3 regions of the uncultured Succinivibrio sp. genome follow, and region 3 is predicted to be linked to each of the others. Evidence: predicted binding sites of a transcription regulator. Region 3 holds the regulator's gene; each other region holds the start of a gene.
What was found. Region 3 encodes sigma-54, which starts transcription at its own class of promoters, with help from an activator protein. Its sites were predicted from a motif close to TGGCACNGTTTTNGCTT; they were not measured.

Region 1: a site for sigma-54 is predicted at 4,572-4,588, ahead of fliE (flagellar hook-basal body complex protein FliE). Genes of this name have one in related genera too.
Region 2: a site for sigma-54 is predicted at 3,329-3,345, ahead of flgB (flagellar basal body rod protein FlgB). Genes of this name have one in related genera too.

The regions. Positions count from the first base shown of each region.
Region 1 is NZ_CACVSS010000016.1:20,696-27,652, reverse strand. Features, by position in the region: gene QZU45_RS03840 (anhydro-N-acetylmuramic acid kinase) at 1-158, opposite strand, end outside; gene tyrS (tyrosine--tRNA ligase) at 301-1,488, shown strand; gene rpiA (ribose-5-phosphate isomerase RpiA) at 1,521-2,183, shown strand; gene QZU45_RS03825 (hypothetical protein) at 2,352-2,765, opposite strand; gene QZU45_RS03820 (asparaginase) at 3,252-4,394, shown strand; gene fliE (flagellar hook-basal body complex protein FliE) at 4,638-5,063, shown strand; gene fliF (flagellar basal-body MS-ring/collar protein FliF) at 5,091-6,938, shown strand.
Region 2 is NZ_CACVSS010000043.1:9-6,965, reverse strand. Features, by position in the region: gene flgG (flagellar basal-body rod protein FlgG) at 1-533, opposite strand, end outside; gene flgF (flagellar basal-body rod protein FlgF) at 547-1,296, opposite strand; gene QZU45_RS07455 (flagellar hook capping FlgD N-terminal domain-containing protein) at 1,463-2,158, opposite strand; gene flgC (flagellar basal body rod protein FlgC) at 2,382-2,849, opposite strand; gene flgB (flagellar basal body rod protein FlgB) at 2,862-3,278, opposite strand; gene QZU45_RS07440 (protein-glutamate O-methyltransferase CheR) at 3,410-5,140, opposite strand; gene flgA (flagellar basal body P-ring formation chaperone FlgA) at 5,675-6,382, shown strand; gene flgM (flagellar biosynthesis anti-sigma factor FlgM) at 6,542-6,868, shown strand.
Region 3 is NZ_CACVSS010000014.1:359-7,315, forward strand. Features, by position in the region: partial or broken gene QZU45_RS03360 (transposase) at 1-26, shown strand, start outside; gene QZU45_RS03365 (AAA family ATPase) at 39-1,286, opposite strand; gene QZU45_RS03370 (RNA polymerase factor sigma-54) at 1,424-3,013, opposite strand; gene lptB (LPS export ABC transporter ATP-binding protein) at 3,040-3,765, opposite strand; gene lptA (lipopolysaccharide transport periplasmic protein LptA) at 3,784-4,302, opposite strand; gene lptC (LPS export ABC transporter periplasmic protein LptC) at 4,268-4,846, opposite strand; gene QZU45_RS03390 (HAD family hydrolase) at 4,833-5,405, opposite strand; gene QZU45_RS03395 (ATP-binding cassette domain-containing protein) at 5,748-6,554, shown strand; gene mlaE (lipid asymmetry maintenance ABC transporter permease subunit MlaE) at 6,554-6,957, shown strand, end outside.

The DNA.
Region 1 (6,957 bases), on a different contig from region 3:
GGTGAACATAAAGAGTGCAGAAGTTTGCGGGTATCTTCATCATAATCCACACTGGTACTATTCAAGATTCTGCTTTTGTTTGTGTCGAATTCCACCAGAACAGCGTCAATGCCGTCAATACTTGTGCCTGACATCAAACCTATATAAAGCTCAGTCATTGTTATTTCCTTGTGATTAAGCTTTTTTTAAGCCTATTTGTGCTTTTTTCTGTTTAGATCATGATCAAATTATATTAAAATATTGCGACTTATATTTTTTTTTATGCAAATTTTGCAACGTTTTTAATTAAAAGGTTATACGATGTCTGATATCGAAAATGCATTACGTGAAATTACTCGTGGTGCCGAGGAAATCATTCCTCTAGATGAACTTAAAAAGAAACTGGAGTCAGGTAAACAGTTAGTTATCAAACTGGGTATGGATCCAACTGCTCCTGATATTCATTTAGGACACACCGTTATCCTAAACAAGCTTCGTACCTTCCAGAAACTTGGCCACAAGATTGTTCTTATCATTGGTGACTTTACCGCTGCAATCGGTGATCCATCTGGTAAAAATGCAACTCGTCCAGAACTTCCTCGTGAGCAGATTCTTGAGAATGCAAAGACCTATGCAGAGCAGGCATTCAAAATTCTGGATAAAGATTTAACAGAAATCCGCTATAACAGCGAGTGGTGTGAGAAACTTGGTGCCGCTGGAACAATTAAGCTTGCAGCTAAGCTTACAGTTGCCCGTATGCTGGAGCGTGATGATTTCTCCAAGCGTTTTGCTGCAAAACAGCCTATTTCTATTCATGAGTTCCTGTATCCATTATTTCAGGGCTATGATTCAGTTGCTATTAAGGCAGATGTTGAGCTTGGCGGTACCGATCAGAAATTCAATCTGCTGATGGGACGTGAGCTGCAGAAGGACGCAGGCATGGAACCTCAGTGCGTACTGATGATGCCTCTTCTGGTTGGCCTTGACGGTGTTGTGAAAATGTCAAAGTCAAAGCACAACTACATTGGTGTCACCGAGGCTCCTAAAGAGATGTTTGGCAAGATCATGTCTATTTCTGACGACCTGATGTGGTCATACTATGACTTACTGTCATTCAAGACAGTTGATGAAATTAAGGCCATCAAGGATGACTGCCTGAATAATGGTAAGAATCCACGTGATGCCAAGATTGAACTTGGTCGTGAAATTGTTGCAAGATACCACGGTGAGGAAGCTGCAAATGAGGCTGTTGAAGGCTTCAAATCTCAGTTTGCCAAGGGAGCTCTGCCTGAGGATATTCAGGAAGTAACCGTAAATTCACAGACTATTCCAAATCTGTTAAAGGATGCAGGTCTTTGTGAGTCTACCTCTGAAGCTATGCGTATGCTGAAGCAGAATGCTGTTAAGTGCGAAGGCAAGGTTATTACAGATAAGAATGCTCCTGTAGAGAAGGGTACTGCAATCTGGCAGGTTGGCAAGCGTCGTTTTGCTAAAGTTACTGTTGAATAAAGTTTTTTTTACAGACATTAAGGAATAATTGTATGACACAGGATGAATTGAAGGTAATGGTGGCTAAAGCTGCCTTAGATTATATTCCATCAGGAAGTGTTTTAGGTGTTGGTAGTGGTTCAACCGTTATGAAGTTTATTGAGCAGATCGGAATCAATAAGGTTCCTGTTTCTGCAGCAGTAAGCTCATCAAATAAGACCACAGAGGCATTAAAAGCAATTGGCGTTAATGTTGTTGATCCTAACGAAACACAGCCTTATGAGGTTTATATCGACGGTGCTGATGAGGTTGATCCTAACTTCAATATGATCAAGGGCGGTGGTGCCTGTCTGACAAGAGAGAAGATCCTGACTTCAATGGCTAAGAAGTTTATCTGTATTGTAGATAAGTCAAAGTTGGTTGAGACCTTAGGTAAGTTCCCTCTGCCTGTAGAGATTATTCCTATGGCCCGTGAGCAGGTCGCAAGAACTTTGAGAGCATTAGGTGGTGAGCCTGTTCTTCGTAAGGACTGCATTACCGATAACGGCTGTGAAATCCTTGATGTTCATGGCCTTAATATCACCGATCCTCTGGCCTTAGAGCAGAAGATTAATCAGATCCCTGGTGTAGTAACCGTAGGACTGTTTGCTTCAAAGGGCGCTGATATTGTGCTTTACGCAACTGAAGAAGGTGTTAAGGTTTTAAAACGCGGTTAACACCTTAAATTTAAACTGTTTTCGAAAAGAGCTTTCACAATAAAACGTGGAAGCTTTTTTTTATTTCTGATGAATGAAAATAAAAGAATAATTTCAATTTAAAAAAATATAAGGCCAAAAAAAGCTATCACTGTAGTGTGATAGCTTTTCTGAATGTCTATTGAAATACTATTTATTGTCTTTAATCAGTTCAATTACATCGAATGTAACATCAAGATATGCACCTGAATCTATAAACGAATACTCATACGATGGAAGGATCTTGATTGAATCACCATACTTCTTTTCATAGTCAACTTTGCATAAAGCTGCATACCTGCCAACATCGTCAGAGAAAGTCTTTGGATTAACTTCTGGATTGTTGAACATACAGGATACTGAGCGAGGCTGCCCCTGATGCAGAGAATCATTAAGTCTTTCATCTATTTTAGTTGAAAGAATATAGGTACAGGCTGCAACACTCATTATGCCTGCAATAAACATACATGAGCTTCGGAAGGTTGGTTTGTTTTTTATAAACATGTTGTAGATGAAGAATATCAGCAGGACTCCTGCTACAACATAGGCGATATTCAATAGCATAAATTAAACTCCGACAAAATTCGTTCGCTATATTTAAATATAGGTCAAATTAACAGAGGGTATTCAGATATTTATAAAAGATCTATTGTTTATGTAAGCAACACCTCAATTTTCTAATCTATGAAAATTGTCATAAATTCTGATTTATATAAATTTTATACTAGCATTGAAGCTTTGCTTTTTTTGCAGAAATATTCTCTGTTTGTGTCTTTCTGTTTTGAAAAGAACAGCCTCTTTCATGGGGTACCTGCACCTGCAGAGTGATTTTGTGCGTCTAATCAGTTCAATTTGGTCTTTTTGGGGGAGATTTTTCAGTATCAGGTCGTTTTAATTAAATAACATCATAAAATCAGACACATATCATCGTCAGTCGGAGCTAGCAATAAAGTAAATCCTCTAAATATCAGATGTGTGCTGTACAAAGAGGATTTTCCTGTTCTTTACCGTTAAGGTATGGAAATTTGTTACAAACTATGGAGTTTATTTATGAAAAAAAATCTATTTCAAGGTGTAGCTATTCTACCAATAGCTTTTGCTTTAGCTATTACAACAGGCTGTGCTACAACCGAACAGTCTCAGCCTCAGGTTCAGACTGCAACCACAGCTGAATCAGCTGTAGTAAGTACTCCTGTAGCAGAGAAGAAAGTTAAAAAGAATCTGCCAACCGTTGCTATTCTTGCAACCGGTGGAACTATTGCCGGTACAGGCGCAGAGGGTAAATCAACCAACTACAAGCCTGGTCAGCTGAATGTTGAGGCTTTAGCTCAGGCAGCAAAACTTCAGGATGTTGCTAAGGTGCACGGTGAGCAGATCTGCAATATCAACTCAGATGATATCACCTCTGAAATCTGGCTTCAGATTGCCAACCGCATAAATAAACTCGCAAAAGATCCTGCTATTTCAGGTTTTGTAATTACTCACGGTACAGATACTCTTGATGAAACCGCCTACTTCCTGAATCTGGCCTTAAAGACCGATAAACCTGTGGTTGTAACCGGCTCTATGAGACCGGCAACCGCAATTTCTGCAGATGGCCCTCTAAATCTGCATCAGTCTGTTGCTCTGGCTTCAAATCCTGCTGCCAAGGGGAAAGGCGTTATGGCTGTTATCTCTGACAGAATCTATGGTGCCCGTGATGTACGCAAGATCAGCACCTTCAATGTAAATGCTTTCAGCTCCGGTGATTATGGGAGCATGGGCTATGTAATTGACGACAATGTTCTGTTCTACAGTCAGCCTGTGAAGAAGCACACTGTAAATACAGAGTTCAATGTTTCAAATCTGAAGACTCTACCAAAGGTAGCCGTGCTTTATTTCAATGTTGACACCGACGGTTCAGTTATTGACTACTATGCACAGAAGGGGTACAAGGGAATTGTTATTGCAGGTGCAGGCAGCGGTGAGTACAGTGTAAGCTGGAAAGAAGCAATTGCAAGACATCCTGAGATGATTGTTGTCCGCAGTACCCGTGTAGGAACAGGCTATGTTGCAGCAAGTGACGACTATGATATTGCCAATGTTCTGCGCTGTGATGATCTTCAGCCACAGAAGGCTGCAGTTCTTTTGAGACTTGCTCTAACCAAGACTTCAAAGAAGGCTGAAATTCAGAAGATTTTTGACAAATACTAATCCTTTTTCGAGCTGATAAGTTTCTTTTTAGGCCGGCTTATTCTGCCGGCCTTCCTATGTGCGTGTTTATTTATGCGATTTAACTCAACTCTTTGATATTTTTTCTTTTTGTATTTATTCAAAAGAAAGTACGATTAAACTAGTAGCAGTTTCTGTTTAGATGCCTGATTTCAAAGTTGGCACGCTAATTGATTAGATACTCATAGCGTTATGTGTCTGTCAGTTTTTTGACAGGAGGAAACTATGAGTTTAATGATCAATCCATTAGTAGCAAATCCAACAATGTTAAATCAGCTTCAGAGAATGCAGCAGAATATGCGTTCGCTACAGGTTGCATCAACTGGCACAAAAGATACATTACAGCAAAAGATTGAGAATGCACCTGTAATGGTGCCAGGTCAGAACGGATCGGATAAGACAGATTCGGTTCAGACAAAAGATAATATTGGTGCATTTGCCAATATGCTTCATGAAGCTTTTGAAAATGTTAATACCCTCCAGAACGACGCCGCCAATAAACAGACACGTTTTGATCTGGGGGATAGAAAAGTGACCCTGTCTGATGTAATGCTTGCAACTCAGAAGGCAAGTCTGTCCTTTGATGCGACAGTTCAGATCAGAAACAAGATGATTGAAGCGTACAGAACCATATCTCAGATGCAGATTTAGTGCATATTTGGATGATGAGGAACTAATATGTCAGAAAATGGATTCCCGGTAGCTCCTGGTACAGGTAATCAAGAGGGAAGTAATCTGCCTACCACAACAGACGCAAGTGAGGCTTCGTCCTCTGAGCTGGAGTCCACCGATACTGGAACTGCAGTTAATACTAGTCTGCCTGAAAAGCACTCCGCCATAAAAAGCTTTTTCAAAGATGGTGAAATGGTTCGCCGTCTGGTAATCCTCGTTTTCCTGGTTATTTTTGTTGCCGGTATTATTTTTGCGGTAATCAGTTTTACCTCTACTTCAACTAAGGCCCCTGATACAGAAAGAAAACTTGGTCAGTATTCCTCTGCGGAAATTGGAAATGTGCTTGATTTTCTGGATACAGAAGGCTTCAAGTATAAGCTGTCAAACAATAACACCATCATTGTTGATGCCAGCGAGTATAGTGAGATTACCGAGCAGATGCTGCGTAAAGGAATTGCACTGCCTCAGGAGTCAACTGATGAGGGTGATCAGATTATTATGACCGACTCTGGCTTTGGTGTATCCCAGAGAATGGAAAATGAGCGCATCAAGCATAGTCGAGAGGTTCAGCTTGCAAGAGCCATTGAACGAATTGACGGTATTTCTCATGCCACCGTTCTTCTGGCAATTCCAAAGGATAATGTTTTTGCCAGAGAGAAGAGCAGACCAAGTGCTGCGGTTGTTGTAACTTTAAAACCAAATACTTATCTGTCACCTGAAAATGTAAACTCAATCAGATTCCTGGTAGCTTCCTCTGTACATAATCTGTTATCAAAGGACGTTACTGTAACAGACCACAACGGACGTCAGTTAAGTGCTGAGGTCAAGGGCGATACTCCAGAGAGCAAGATTCAGCGCGAGTTTGAAATGAGAACTATGCGTGAAGCTCAATATCGAGACAAGCTCGATTCAATTCTGATGCCTATGCTTGGTCTTGGCCGTTATTCTGCTGAAGTTGACGTTACTCTGGACACTACCGTTCAGGAAGAAACAGCTCAGCTGTATAATCCTGACTCTCAGGCGATACGTTCAGAAACCTTAAAGGAACAGTCCGGCAATGAGGATAAGAAAAATCCTTATGGTGTGCCTGGCTCTCTATCCAATCAGCCTCCTGCAAACGCTGCAATTCCTCAGCAGTTAAAGGATGGTACAGGTAGCTCCTCAGATTCAACCTCAAACCGTAAGGAAAGCCGTGAGGCTGTTCGTAACTATGAGGTGGATACAACTGTAAGACATACCGTGCGTCCATCAAACATTGTCTCTCGACTGACAGTATCTGTCGCTGTTGACTATGACAGACTGTTGGATGCTGACGGTATGGTTAAGTATGAACCTCGCTCTCAGCAGGATCTGGATAAGATAGCAGATCTGGTTCGCGGTGGTTTAGGACTTAATGAAGCTCGCGGTGACTTTGTTAAAGTTGAAACTGTCTGCTTCCCTCATGGCGATGTAAAACCACCTCTACCTTGGTATGAGCAGGAATTCTTCTACAGACTTGTACGTATAGGTGGTTCTGTAATTGTTGTGCTGATTGTGGTTATCTTCGTGATACGTCCTCTGCTCAACAATCTGCTGCACAAGGACGAGGAGGATATGTCATCAGAGGCAGAGCAGGATGAGCTTGATTCTCAGTCTGCACTTGATGGCTATGACGATTTCAACCTGATTGCCAAGAACAAGGAACTTGCTGATCAGGTATACACCATCAATAACGAAGGCGGTATTGAACTTCCTAACCTTCATAAAGAAGCTGATCTGCTCAAGGCAGTCAGAACACTTGCTTCCAATGAACCTCAGCTGACAGCGGAAGTTGTTAAAGAATGGCTTAACGCTGATTTTAAGGAAAAGAACTAGGGTAGTACTATGTCAGATG
Region 2 (6,957 bases), on a different contig from region 3:
TCAGTTACAGTAATCTGTCCTAAATCCTGACTGGTATTCTCATTTGCAACCACCACTGACACCTGTCCGTCACGGCCTACAGTAAGTGATACCGCATTCTCAGGGACCTGAATCTGAGGCAGTAAAGGATAGCCTTCACCAGAGGTCACAATAGTACCTTCCTCATTTTTGGTAAACTGACCATTTCTGGTATAAGCAGTTGTACCGTCTGGAAGCTCAATCTCAAAGAAACCTCTGCCCTGAATCATCAGGTCAAATGAGTTGTCGGTGGTTTCAACGTCACCCTGACCAAACTGTCTCTGAGTTGCAACAACCTTTGCACCAGCACCAATCATCAGACCTTCTGGCAGATATCCGTCAGCAGATGATCTTCCTCCTGGCTGGTTAATCTTCTGGTACAGCAGATCTTCAAAAATAGCTCTGCCACGTTTGAAACCAACGGTTGAAGCATTGGCAAGGTTGTTAGAGGTTACAGAAATATTGGTCTGCTGCGCATCTAAACCTGTTTTACTAATCCATAATGCCGGAATCATAATCTTCTCCTTGCTATTCGTATGTCAAAAGAGTATTTTGACGTTCATCCATCTGATTAGCGGTTTCCATCAGCTTAACTGTTGCATCGTACTGTCGCTGAATTCTAATCAGGTTTGTCAGTTCTTCAACTGGGTTAACGTTAGACTGTTCTAACATACCGTTTCTTACTCTAACTGTATTTTCCTGTGCAAGAGGTGTGCCATCAATTCTTCTGAAAAGACCGTCATAACCTTTTTCAATATCCTTGTAACTCTCGGGACGAACCAGTTTTATGCGGGCATATTCTTCAATTACATTAGAATCACCGCCCTGAGGTCTTCCTGAGATCACACCATCCTTACTGATGTTTATATCAGCAAGCATCAGCGGAAGAACAATTGGTTCACCATCCTCGTTTAAAACATTCAGTCCATTTGAAGTACGAAGATTACCTTCAACATCAATCTCCATGCTTCCATATCTGGTATAAGCCTCACTTCCAGACTTATCGTTTACAGCAATAAAACCGTCACCATCTATAGCGATATCCAGTTCTCGGTCAGTGGTCTCTATTGCACCACCCTGCATGTTATAGCCAGGACGTTCGGTCATAGCAAATGCACGAGTAGGATAAGCATCTGCAAATACAGACATGGCTCGGCTGTTTTCAAAATCGGCTTTGAAACCAGTGGTTGCTGAATTCGCTAAATTATTGCTTCGAACAGCCAGACTATGGAAATTCTCCTTAGCTCCTGACATTGCAACCCACAATAACTTATCCATCTGTACCTCCGGATAAAAACAATTATTACGAAGGTATTAGCAAATTACATGCCATTTAATATTTTGCTTTATAATCAGAAAGTTAATAAAAGATTAAAAATAAGCTGACAGGAAATTGACAAGAGTTCTCAGAACGAGAACTCTTGATAGATAAACAAATCGAAATTTAAAGAGAAATTGAACCGACGTCTTCAAGTGAAACTTCACCGTATCCAAGAATATTCAGTTTAGTATCACTTATATTGTTACCTAAAACTACAGAACCAACTGTTCCATATGTCTTAACCGGCAAATTGACTTCCTTGCCCCCCTGCATACCGGATACCATCACAGTATATTTGCCGGCAGGGAACATTTCGCCGCTTTCGGCATCCATAACACCATCCCATGAGAAGTCTGTTACACCATCAACTGATGCGGCGGAGAAACTGGATACAATAGAACCAGCTGAATCCAGAATTGAAACCTTAACATCTGATGCACCTGAGCCAGCATCAATCTGAGCCACAAGTGGAGAATTGCCATCAAAGAATGCAGTACTAGAATCAACCAGCACACTTCTACCAACCAGACTTGAGGCAGACAGAGCTGAACTTGAGGAGATGGAATTTACAATGTTGTCCATGCCATTGGTGATAGTGGTTAGGTTTTCAACAATGGAAAGCTGAGACATGGTGCTTACCATCTGATTGTTATCCACAGGAGAGGAAGGATCCTGATTGTTTAACTGGGTAGTTAACAGTTTCAGGAAGTCTGCCTGATCAAGTGCATTATTATCCTTCTTGGCAGCTGCTGTGGCTTCTTGCTGCTTAATATAACCGGATGTTTTACCGACCGAACTGAAATCGAAATCCACTGACATAAAACTATCCCCCAAACCTTTTTTCCATACCGGCAAACTTTGCCGGTTAACTAAATGTTACCATATACGATTCAATTAGCAAGATATTTTATTATTTTCTGAAAAAATGTTCAGAGAATAAATTTGCAGAATATTCTGATAACAAAAAATCTGACAAGAATCTTCGACAGAAGAATATTCATTGTCAGATTATTATGGATTGAGTATAGGTTAATTAACAAAATTACATATTAGGATTGGTACCGATTTGCAGCGTTGCCTGCATCATCTTCTTTGCACTTGTTGCCATCTGAACAGCAGTCTGATATGAACGATTTGCACTGATCATATCGGCCATTTCCTCAACTGGATTTACGTTTGGTCTATAGATATAGCCATTTTCATCAGCCAGAGGATGATTTGGATTATATTCCTTGATTGTAGGAGCATCGGATTCAATAATGCCTTTTAGGGCTACACCTACTCCATAAGGTTCACCTGTTGCAGGATCAACTGCTCCTCCTTCAGAAACCTCAAACTGCATTGCCTCATCAAAAGCTGCAGAAAAAAGAGGACGTCTTGCCTTATAGGTAGTTTCTACAGATGAACTTACTGATTCTGCGTTTGCAAGGTTTGAAGCTGTAGCGTTCAGTCGAACAGACTGAGCATTCATTGCTGTACCGGCAATATCAAGTATTCTGAAAATTCCCATCTTACACCTCAACTACATTGCAGGTCTTAATGCACTTTTAAGTTTTGCGATTCTTCCATTTAAAAACTGGAGTGTAGCGTGATATTCAAGATTATTGTTCACGTACTTCATTCTCTCAGTAGAAACCTCTACTGTGTTACCATTACCGGTATCAGCCTGATAAGGCATGCGATACTTCATGGTAAGTTCTGGTTCATCTTCAATTGCACTGTGTTTCATGTGTTTTGCATTAGTAACAACCATGTCAGAAGGTTCTTCCATCTGAACATGAGCTGCATTCTTAAAAGCGATATCAAAATCGAGATCACGTGCTTTAAATCCAGGTGTATCTGCATTTGCAAGATTGCCTGCAAGAACTTCAGCTCTCTGATTTCTTATACCCATTGTGTATTGAAAAACACCAAAAGCTTTATCAAAACTGATACCCATACTCATCACCATATTGTCAAAAAAATATTATTTTTTTTGTAAATACTTATGAGCAAGTTTTATGCCATAAAAAAAAGCGTTACCAATCAAGTTGATAGCGCTCTTTTTAACAAATGAAGTTAATTTCAATCTTAGAAAGCGAATTTCTGAGGTTTCAATCTGTAAAGAATACCTGGACTGTGTCTTACCATTTCATATTTATCTGCAACGCCCACAAGAGTTTCAGTTGAACCTAGAATCAGATACCCCTCTGGATTTAAACACATGGTAAGCTTGCGCAGAATTTCAGCCTTCACGTCATTTGAGAAATAAATCAGCACGTTTCTGCAGAAAATAACGTCAAACTTACCCATTAGCGCATATGACCCAAGCAGATTCATCGGTCTGAATTCAACCATAGATTTAACTCTAGGATCAATCTGCATGATGTTAGGATTTCTGGTTGGTTTAAAGAACTTAGACTTACGCTCTGCAGATAAACCTCTAGATAATGCATGAACATCATATTGACCAAGCTTACAGGTAGCGAGCATCTCAGGAGACAGGTCTGTTCCAATGATCTGAGTCTGTTTAGGATCAATATGGATCATTTTTGCCATCTGTTCCTGAACCACGATACCGATTGAATAAGGCTCCTGACCTGATGAACATGCTGCTGACCATATTCTGACAGGATACTTACCTTTCTTAGCCAGCTCTGGAAGAATGAACTGCTCTAAAGCTGTATAAGGATAGGTATCACGGAACCATAAGGTTTCGTTAGTTGTCATCGCATCTATAACAGCATCCTGAATCTTGTTATTAGGAGTATTCTCCATTGCCTTGTTAATAAGCTCATCGACATTTGAAATACGAAATTTTGAAAGAAGAGTGGACAGACGGCTGTTAACAAGATACTGTTTGCCGACACCTAAAACAATACCGCATTTTTCCTCAATAAAAGCAGCAAAGCGTCTGTACTGAACATCAGTAACCTCCTGACCAGGAGAAACAGCAGGAGCATTTCCTGCATCAGAAGAACCTGAAGGCAGAGATGATCTTTTAGCAGTTGAAAGCGCAGCCTTTGTCTCAGCAAATTTCTTTGCAAATTCATCGCAGCTGACAGGAGCAGAGGTTCTTGAACCTAAAGTTCCTGAGACCGAAGTGGCAGATGTCGCCGTAAATGCAGAAGGTCTTGCAGCAGTAGAGACTGTTGAAGTGAAGGATGAAGTCCTTGTAGCAGCGATTGAAGCGGCTGAAGCAGTTGCTGCTGTCGATGAAGTAAAAGCAGATGGACGAGTTGCGGCACCGGCAGATGAAGATGGTTGCGCTGTAGTACCAAAGGCAGATGGTCTTGCAGCTGTAGTTGATGTTGCTGTAAATGCAGAAGGTCTTGCTGTTGTAGCTGTAGCCGCTGATGTGGCAGATGCATTAGGAGCGGTTCCAAAAGTAGAAGGTCTTGCCATGGATGAACCAGCAGCAGAAGCTGTTGAAGCACTTGCAGGTGCTGGAGGAACAGGACTTGGAGACAAAGCTGCAGGACGGGCAGCAGTTGCACTGCTTACAGAAGTTAAAGGCACGGTCTTGCTTTGAGCAGTTGACGAAAATGCAGAAGAAGCACCAGGTACAGATGTTTTACCGGCAGCAAACTGTGATGCTGCCGAAGCAGTCGCTCCACCAAAACCTGCCGGCTTAGCAGCTGCAGTGGATAAAGTTGAACCAGTTCCGGCTGTAAAAGTTGATGGTTTTGTGGAAGTCCCAGCATTAGTTCCAAAAGAACTACCGCTAGTTGAAGAAGTTGAGGCTGGTGAACCTAAAGATGAAGAAAATGTTTTAGAAAACTTACCTTCACTGTTGTTATTATTTGAATTTGTAAATGTCATCTCATCCATGCCTTTACATATAATTACGAAACAAAAACATTTTATAAATCAAAATGTTCAGTGATCTTTATTATAGTTAATAAATAGCGTTTTTTTATAAAAAACAGATATTAATAAGCAAAAAGCCTTATTGTAGACAAAAATTTTAATTATAAAAATATCAATTTGATTTTTAAGCACAAAATACACTTAGCCGTTTATTGATTATCAACAAAACAGCAAAACAATTCAGTCTTTTCAAAGAGAAAAAGGCAACCTCATCTGTGGCAATTTGCCTACCATATACAATAAAGAATAATTTGCAAATCAGAGTAAACAAAAGAAATCTAAAAATTTTGCGGCTTAAATCACACCGGCAACACTATTATTTTTAAATAAGTGCGATAACTCCAACTTTACTGAAACTGCTACTCAAAAATCATATCAGACACATTCTTTCTCTATTTAAAAACTGTGCCTTTTAATACGGTCTGCAAGGCTAGAATATGCTATTATCTGAGTAAGAATATTCATTTTCTGAACAAGGAAAATCCGGTGCTGCAGATTATAAAGAAAATATCCTGTTTAGTTTTGTGGGGACTCTTTATTTTCCATTTGACTGCCAATGCAACTCAGGCAGAGGCAGATTTTCTTTCAAATGTAGCAAAACAGTACATGCTGGCACAATTTCCCACAAGCAGTCCTGAGAAGAAATATGTTGTAAAAGTTGCTAAACTGGATCCTAACCGCAACTACGGAGGGAAATGTTCAGGCTATCTGACAGCAGAGCTCCAGAACGCCGAAATAAAGAAGAGCAATGTTGTAAAAATCACCTGTTCAAGAAAAGAAAATCCTTATGTGATAAGTATTCCCGTAACTGTATCAGTGTTACGAGCTTCCATTGTTGCAGCCTCCAATATCCAGAGAGGAAATGTTATTACTCCAGGCATGATTGAAGATACCTATGTTAATGAAAACACAACAACAGCTTCAGTTATCAATGATAAGGATCAGCTTATCGGCAGTAAAGCAAAGAAAGATATCAGAGCAGGAGAACAGTTTAAGATAAGCGATATCACGCTTATAGCAAAGGGGGATATCGTTACCATTGAGGCAAGTTCAAAGAATCTTTACATAAAAACTCAGGGAATTGCCCTTGATGAAGGGAAATTAAACGATACAATTCAGGTCAGAAACAGTAAAACCGGAAAAATTGTCACAGGAATCGTAGAAGGCCCGGGAATTGTGCGAGTTATTTTTTAATAAAAATCAAATAGAAAGGATTATTTTCAAAAAAAATTAATTTTTTTGAATTTTTTATTTAAGTTTTTTTAGTTTATTCCGTTAACAAATTAACAGTGATAAATTTGTGATTCACTGATAATATATCTTAAAGAGAGAGAAAGAATTGAGGGTAGTATCATGGCAATAGATGCATTAAATAGCCGCATATATAAGAGCGGTATAAAAGAGTCCGTTGCTACTGCCAAAAACGTAGCACAAAGTCCAGTTGGGAATGTTGCGAAGGAGGCCTTATCAAAAGCAGGCGCAGATTCTGTTGTATTAACAAGCAATGCACAGATTCTGACAAAAGGCACTCAAAAAGCAAAAGAGGCAACTGGAGTAGATTCAGCTAAAGTAGAAAAATTAAAAAATGCAATAAAGGATGGCTCATATAAGATTGACTATGAATCTGTAGCAAATAAGCTGATTGATTCAGAAGACGAGCTATCTTCTATATTCGGATAAACTCTGTTTTGCAGGAGAACAGAGTATCCCAATTAAACCTCATTTTTGCAGGAGGATGAGGTCTTACCCAGCAATCTGTTGCTGGGTTT
Region 3 (6,957 bases):
GCAGTGTTGAAGCAGGAATTTGGTAAAAGCCTATAAATTTATAGCTTTTTATATATTTTTATAGGTTTTTGTAGATCCAAACTAGCGGAGTATATTCCTGGATAATTCTGATTGTCTTCAGTTATGTTTCTGAATTCTTTTCTAATCTCTTCGTTAGGAATGTGAACAGCAAAAATTTTGTCGTTATCAATACCTTTTAGTTCTGAGTCAGGAACAATCGCTAGATAACCCAAATGAATCAGAAGAGTTAAAACATCGTTCTTGGTTTCAAAGGTTGTCATATCATTGTGGAATTTTGCAGTATTTACAACAACCTCATTACCTGCAATAAGTTTTACAATCTCGTCTCGAAGTCCTTCCATATTTAAATCAATATATCTGCGAAGACTCTCAAATGTTTCTGTCTGTGTCCAGTAACTAGAGAACTTTTTCCTTTGAATTGCTTTTACAACAGAATTTGGATTATAAAGATGCAGTGATTCATCAAAAGAATAGCCGTCATACCATTTTTTCATGGTATTAACATCAATCTGGTATGTATCGCAAAGATTGATAACTTCATCCTTTGTAAAGCCAATATATGATGCATATTCACCAGGATCAGTCATTGAATATTCATCAAACATATTAAGCGCACTGTGAGAACCGTATTTCTTGATTGGAAGAATACCTGTCATGTAGGCTAGAGCAACATAGCTCTGATCTTTTAGTAGGACTATTAGATAATCCAGGTATTTCTTTATTCCTGTAGCATCAGTTTGCTTCTCTCGCAGGATGCAGTCCCATTCATCGATAATGAATACAAAACCTTTTTTGATCTGTTCGTTTCCATCATTTGATTGCTGATAGACACAGTCTAAAACATCGTAAAGTTCTGTAAATTTACTTACATCAATTGAAGGGTACTGTTCGCAGATTTCCTCTTTTATAAAGTTATTCAGATCGTTCAGCATCTGATCAATATCATTTTTGGCTCTGGAGAGAAAACGCTGCATATTGATAAAGATGGTGTTGTATTGATTCAGGTGTTTCTTATATGAATCTGATTTTGCTATTTTTAGGTTATCAAATAGAAAGGAACTGTCTGTATCTTTTGAATAATAGGCGCAGAGCATATTTGCAGTAACTGATTTTCCAAAGCGTCTTGGTCTGCTGATACAGATGTATTTCTGGGTGGTACTGATATTTTCATTTAGAATGGCAATGAGATCTGATTTATCAATGTATATCTTTGCATTTAATGATTCTTGATATTTTTCAAATCCTGGATTTAAATATGAAGCCATTCCACTATCTCCTGCTTTTATTCTCTATTCTAGCAGATTCTTCTTGCTTATCAGCAAGCAGAGTATTGGGGCTTTAGATCTGGAGCCTTTAATATTATTCAAATTATGCTGAGAAAGAATAACTGCAAAAATAGCTCTTAGATCAGCTTCTTTCTCTGCGAGGATGATTCAATGCCTAAAGCCTCTCTGTATTTTGCTACAGTTCTTCTGGCAACATTCATTCCTTTCTCTAAAAGCAGTTCAGACAGTTTGCTGTCAGAGAGTGGCTTGCGAGGATTCTCACCTGCAATCAGATCTTTGATGAAGGACTTAACTGCAGTTGCGGAAGCGGCACCGCCGTCATCGGTTCCTACAGAGGAGGAGAAGAAGTACTTGAGTTCGAAGGTGCCCTTAGGGGTATAGATGTATTTTTCTGTAGTGATTCTGGAAATAGTGGACTCATGCATCTCAATTTCTGTTGCCACATCATTGAGAACCATTGGCTTCATTGCAGATGGTCCTTTGTCCATGAATTCAGTCTGGTGAGCAACAATACAGCGGGAAACCTTCAGTAGGGTCTCATTACGCTTTTCAAGGCTGGATATAAACCAGTTTGCCTCCTGCAGATGAGATTTAAAGAATTCCTTCTCCTGAACTGTTCTGGCCTGTTTTGAAAGCTGACTGTAGGCTTCGTTGATCCTGATGAGAGTATTGGCTGAGGAATTCAGTTCAGCTGTATAGTTGCCATCTGATGTCTTTACAACAATAACATCCGGAATAACAAAATCGGTTTTTTTGGAAGGGGCAAAATTACCTGGTCTTGGGTTCAGCTTCTGCAGAACCGCAATGATTTCCTTAAGAACATTTTCCTTAATGGACATCTTCTGACAGAGACTTCTGAAATCTCTGTTGGAAAGCAGATCTGAGTATTCTGAAATAACTTTGATGGCCAGATCTCTGTATGGGGTTGAGCTGTCCATTTCATGGAGCTGAATCAGCATACACTCGGCAGCATCTCTTGATGCCACTCCCAGCGGATCATAGTGCTGAACAAGCTTTAGAATTGCTTTGACATCATCTAGAGTGGTTTCAGGATCATCTTTCTGCACTGAGCTTAGGATATCCTCAAGTGATTCGGTGATATAGCCTGAGTCATTGATTGCATCAATAATATTCATGGCTATAAGCTTATCAGTTCCTTCAAGAGGGGACATCTCCAGCTGGAAAATCAGGTGGTCTCGTAAGGTTTCTGTGGTTTCACCCTCATAGATATCGTTGTTCTCTATGGCCAGGCCTTTGGAGCTCTTGTTGATATAGTCATCGTTACGGATTAGCTCATCTTCTTTAACAGAGGTGACGTTGTTTTCTTCAACAGCTGTATCCTCGTTTGAGGTACTCTGACTTTCTGATATGGATGAAGAATTGGAATCTCTGAAAGGATCGAAATTCTCGTCTCCATAATTGTCATGTTCAATCATGGAGTCTGAGGTATTGCTTGCTGAGGAATCGTTGTCGAAGGGATCAAAGCCGTCGGAATCTGACTGCTCTTTTTCCTCAAGAGCTTCTAATGACTCGTCATTTGAGTCAGAAGAGACTTTCTCTAAAAAGGGATTTTCTTCAAGAACCTGCTGAATTTCCTGCTCAAGCTCAATAGATGACAGCTGCAGCAGCTTGATAGCCTGTTGCAGTTGAGGCGTCATTGATAATGTCTGAGTCTGAGCTGTTCTTAATTGCAGCGCGTTTCTTATTCCTGCCATAAATCCCTTATGTTTTATTACATTGAGAAGTCTTTTCCTAGATATACATCCTTTACTTTTGTGTTGCTTAGAACTTCGTCCGCAGTACCCTGCGCGATAATCTGTCCTGCATTAACTATATATGATTTTTCACAAACATCCAAAGTTTCACGGACATTATGATCTGTAATTAAGATGCCGATCCCTCTATTTCTCAAATGAAGGATAATCTCTTTAATATCGTTAACTGAAATAGGATCAACACCTGCAAAAGGCTCATCCAGCAGAATGAATTTAGGATCAGCGGCCAGAGCTCTGGCGATTTCAACACGGCGTCTCTCTCCACCAGACAGGGACATACCGGAATTGTCTCTTAGTCTTGCAATGTTGAATTCTTCTAGCAGCTCATTAACCTTTTCTTCACGCTGAGCCTTTGTCAGATTAGGTACAAGCTCCATAACGCCCATCAGGTTCTGATAAACAGTAAGCTTTCTGAAGATGGAGTTTTCCTGTGGAAGATAGCCAAGACCGGCTCTGGCTCTGGCATGCATAGGCAGAGAGGTAATATCCTTGCCGTCGAGAATGATGTTTCCGCCTTCAGAGGAAACAATACCAACAATCATGTAGAAGGATGTTGTTTTTCCTGCTCCGTTAGGACCTAAAAGGCCAACGATAGAACCGCTCTCAACATCTAGGCTGACATCTGAAACAACAGTTCTTTTCTTATAGGTTTTCTTTAAATGTAAAGCCTGTAATATACTCATTCTTATTTCCGGTAGGTATTATTTTTTCAGTTCCTGAGGCAGGAATGTGCTCTGTACTCTTCCGCCCTGGCTGTTTTCATTTGATGCTTTTAACTGTCTTGTTACAGTATTGTACTCAATTCTCTCGCCATCAACATGAGAGTTGTCTTGCCAGATTGTAGCTCTACCGATAAGGATCAGCAGATTCTTCTCTGGCAAATACTGAATAATTGATGACTGAGAGTGAACCAGCTTGCCGTCATCCTGGAGCTGTTTAAAGGTCGCAGGTTTGCCGTAGGCTTTAACTTCCTGGAGTTCACCCTTACTGTTTCTGGATAACTCAGCCTTATCAGCATGCAGTTCCATACTGCCCTGAGTGGCAACTACATCCTTGATAAAAATAGCTTTGTTGGATTCAAAATCTGCAATCTGCTCCTTTGAGATAATATTCAAAGGCTGCTCAGTATCGTCCTTTAATGCATATGCGCTTTGTGATGCAAGGGCTATCATCAGTAGAACTAACTTAGTCTTTCTTGCTCTTTGGATAATATGTAGCATGTGGTTTTCCCTTATAACTCATCACATTATTTGATAGATTGAATTTAAAATTGGTGCCTTCGGTCTGGAACACATGTCCGTAAATGGTTACAAGATCTTTGGAGGTTACTTCATCAGTTGCAAAGCTGTAGACAAGATTATCTGCAGTTGCCTTGTCGATGACTGCATCCTTAAAACCAGGATAGATGACTACATCGCCATTTACAATGGCGTAGTCATTGGACTTCATTTTGCCTTTCTGGCCCTTAAGATGCCAGATATTAGGATTGTCAGCATCCTTGTAGTTGTAAGCTGTGATCAGCGGATCATCAAAATGGTACATATTTCCCTGATCGTAGAATTCTGTTCTGCTTGCAATCATGGTTCTGGTTATTTTTCCTGTTTTATCAAACAGGGTTCCGTTAGAGTCTGTTGCAATAAATGTAGGCAGCCCAGACATATCCTTAACTTCCTGTGTTTTTAAAGTTAAGGTATAAAGGTAAATGGCTGACGATATGAAAGCAAAAAGTACCGTAATCAGTATCGATTTTTTAGTAACGTTCATCTACAAATCCACCATCCGGATTCAGGATCCCCTTTGACATTAAAATCAGATCGCACAGTTCTCTTACTGCACCATAGCCTGCATTACAGGTAGTTATATAATCAACCTGTGATTTGATGAAAGGATGGGCATCATGGGGACAGACACTTAAACCGGCAATTCTGAACATTGGCATATCATTGAGATCATCTCCGATGCATACTGCCTCATCCGGAGATATATTCAGTTTTTCACATAAATTTGTCAGGGCAGTGTTTTTTGATTTCTCTCCCTGAATGATGTGCTGAACCTTGAGATCCTGCATGCGTCTTGCAGTCAGATTTGCCTCTCTGCCGGTGATAACTGCACACTCGATTCCTTCTTTAACCAAAGTATGGATTCCAAAACCGTCCTTAGTATTAAATCTTTTTAACTCTAGATTTTCATTGTCATAGATAATGCCGCCGTCAGTTATGGTTCCGTCCACATCAAATGCCAAAAGCTTGATGGTTGACAGACGGGTCAGAAATTCTGCGTCAACTTTTCCATAGCAGGTATTAACGGTAGTAACTTTTTTCATATTATTCCGGTATTTTCTTTGGATAAAAATCATCCAGATGTAAAAATAAACTCAGTACATTTTTCAATGTACCAACTTTAAGTTTAATTGATAAATTAAAGACTAGAAAAAACATGCGTAATTATAACAACTATTAATGTGATTTTGCGACCAACAATATTCATATTGTTGTCTCTATATATGGACAATTTCGCCTATACTGAATTTATGTGCCTTATTAATTTGGTACAATGCAGGTATCATAAGAGATTAATTTTGAGTATTTTTATCGGGTATCTGTTTTTTACCTATACTCTGATTAAATTCTCTGTTATCCGTATATAAAAAAAATTAAATGTGTTTATGAGTGAAATCCTAAACGAAGATAGTCTTATTAAAGTTAATAACGTATCTTTCTCGTATGCCAGTAAGCAGATTTACAAGAATCTGTCGCTGAATATCCCTAAAGGAAAAATTACAGCGATTCTCGGACCTTCAGGTACTGGTAAAACTACGATCCTAAGACTGATAGGTGCACAGCTTGTCCCAGATGAGGGGACAATCGAATTTGACGGCATCAACGTTCATTCACTGAAAAGAAATGAGCTTTATGAACTCAGAAAAAGAATGAGTATGCTTTTTCAGAGCGGAGCTCTGTTTTCAGATATGAATGTTTTTGACAATGTCGCTTTTCCTATCAGAGAACACACAGCTCTTCCTGAAGAGTTGATTCATGATGTAGTTTTAATGAATCTTGAGGCCGTAGGAATGAGAGCTGCTGCCTATCTGTACCCTTCAGAGCTTTCAGGCGGTATGGCACGACGTGCCGCACTTGCCCGTTCTATTGCTCTGGATCCTGATCTCATCATGTATGATGAGCCTTTTGTTGGTCAGGATCCTATTACCAAAGGCGTACTGGTTAAGCTTATTGCTGATATCAACAAATCCTTAGGCAAAACTTCAGTTGTTGTAACACACGATGTGAAAGAGATACTCGAAGTTGCCCACTATGTCTATATTCTTTCGGAAGGTTCGGTTTTAGGAAGCGGAACTCCACAGGAGATTGTAAACAGCAGTGATCCTAGAGTTATTCAGTTTATTCAGGGCGATTTTGATGGTCCTTATGCTTTTAAACTAAAAGGCTCTCAGAATTATATCGAGGAGCTGTAATGTTAGAATTATTTGGTATTTTAGGAAGATATGCGTTGAAAAAGATCTCCTCTTTAGGGAGATCTACAATCATTTTTCTTCATTCAATCATAGCGATACCTAACCTAAAAAAATCATTTCCTTTACTGATAAACCAGATTTATTTTGTTGGTGTTCAGTCCATCATTATCATTCTGGTTTCAGGACTGTTTATCGGAATGGTTTTAGGTCTGCAGGGCTTTAATATCTTAAAGGATTTTATGGCTACAGGTTCTCTGGGAACCCTTGTGGCTCTGTCTATCATCAGAGAGCTTGGCCCTGTGGTTACCGCACTGCTGTACGCAGGTAGAGCAGGTTCTGCACTGACAGCTGAAATTGGTCAGTTAAAGGCTTCTGAGCAGCTTTCAGCCATGGAAATGATGGC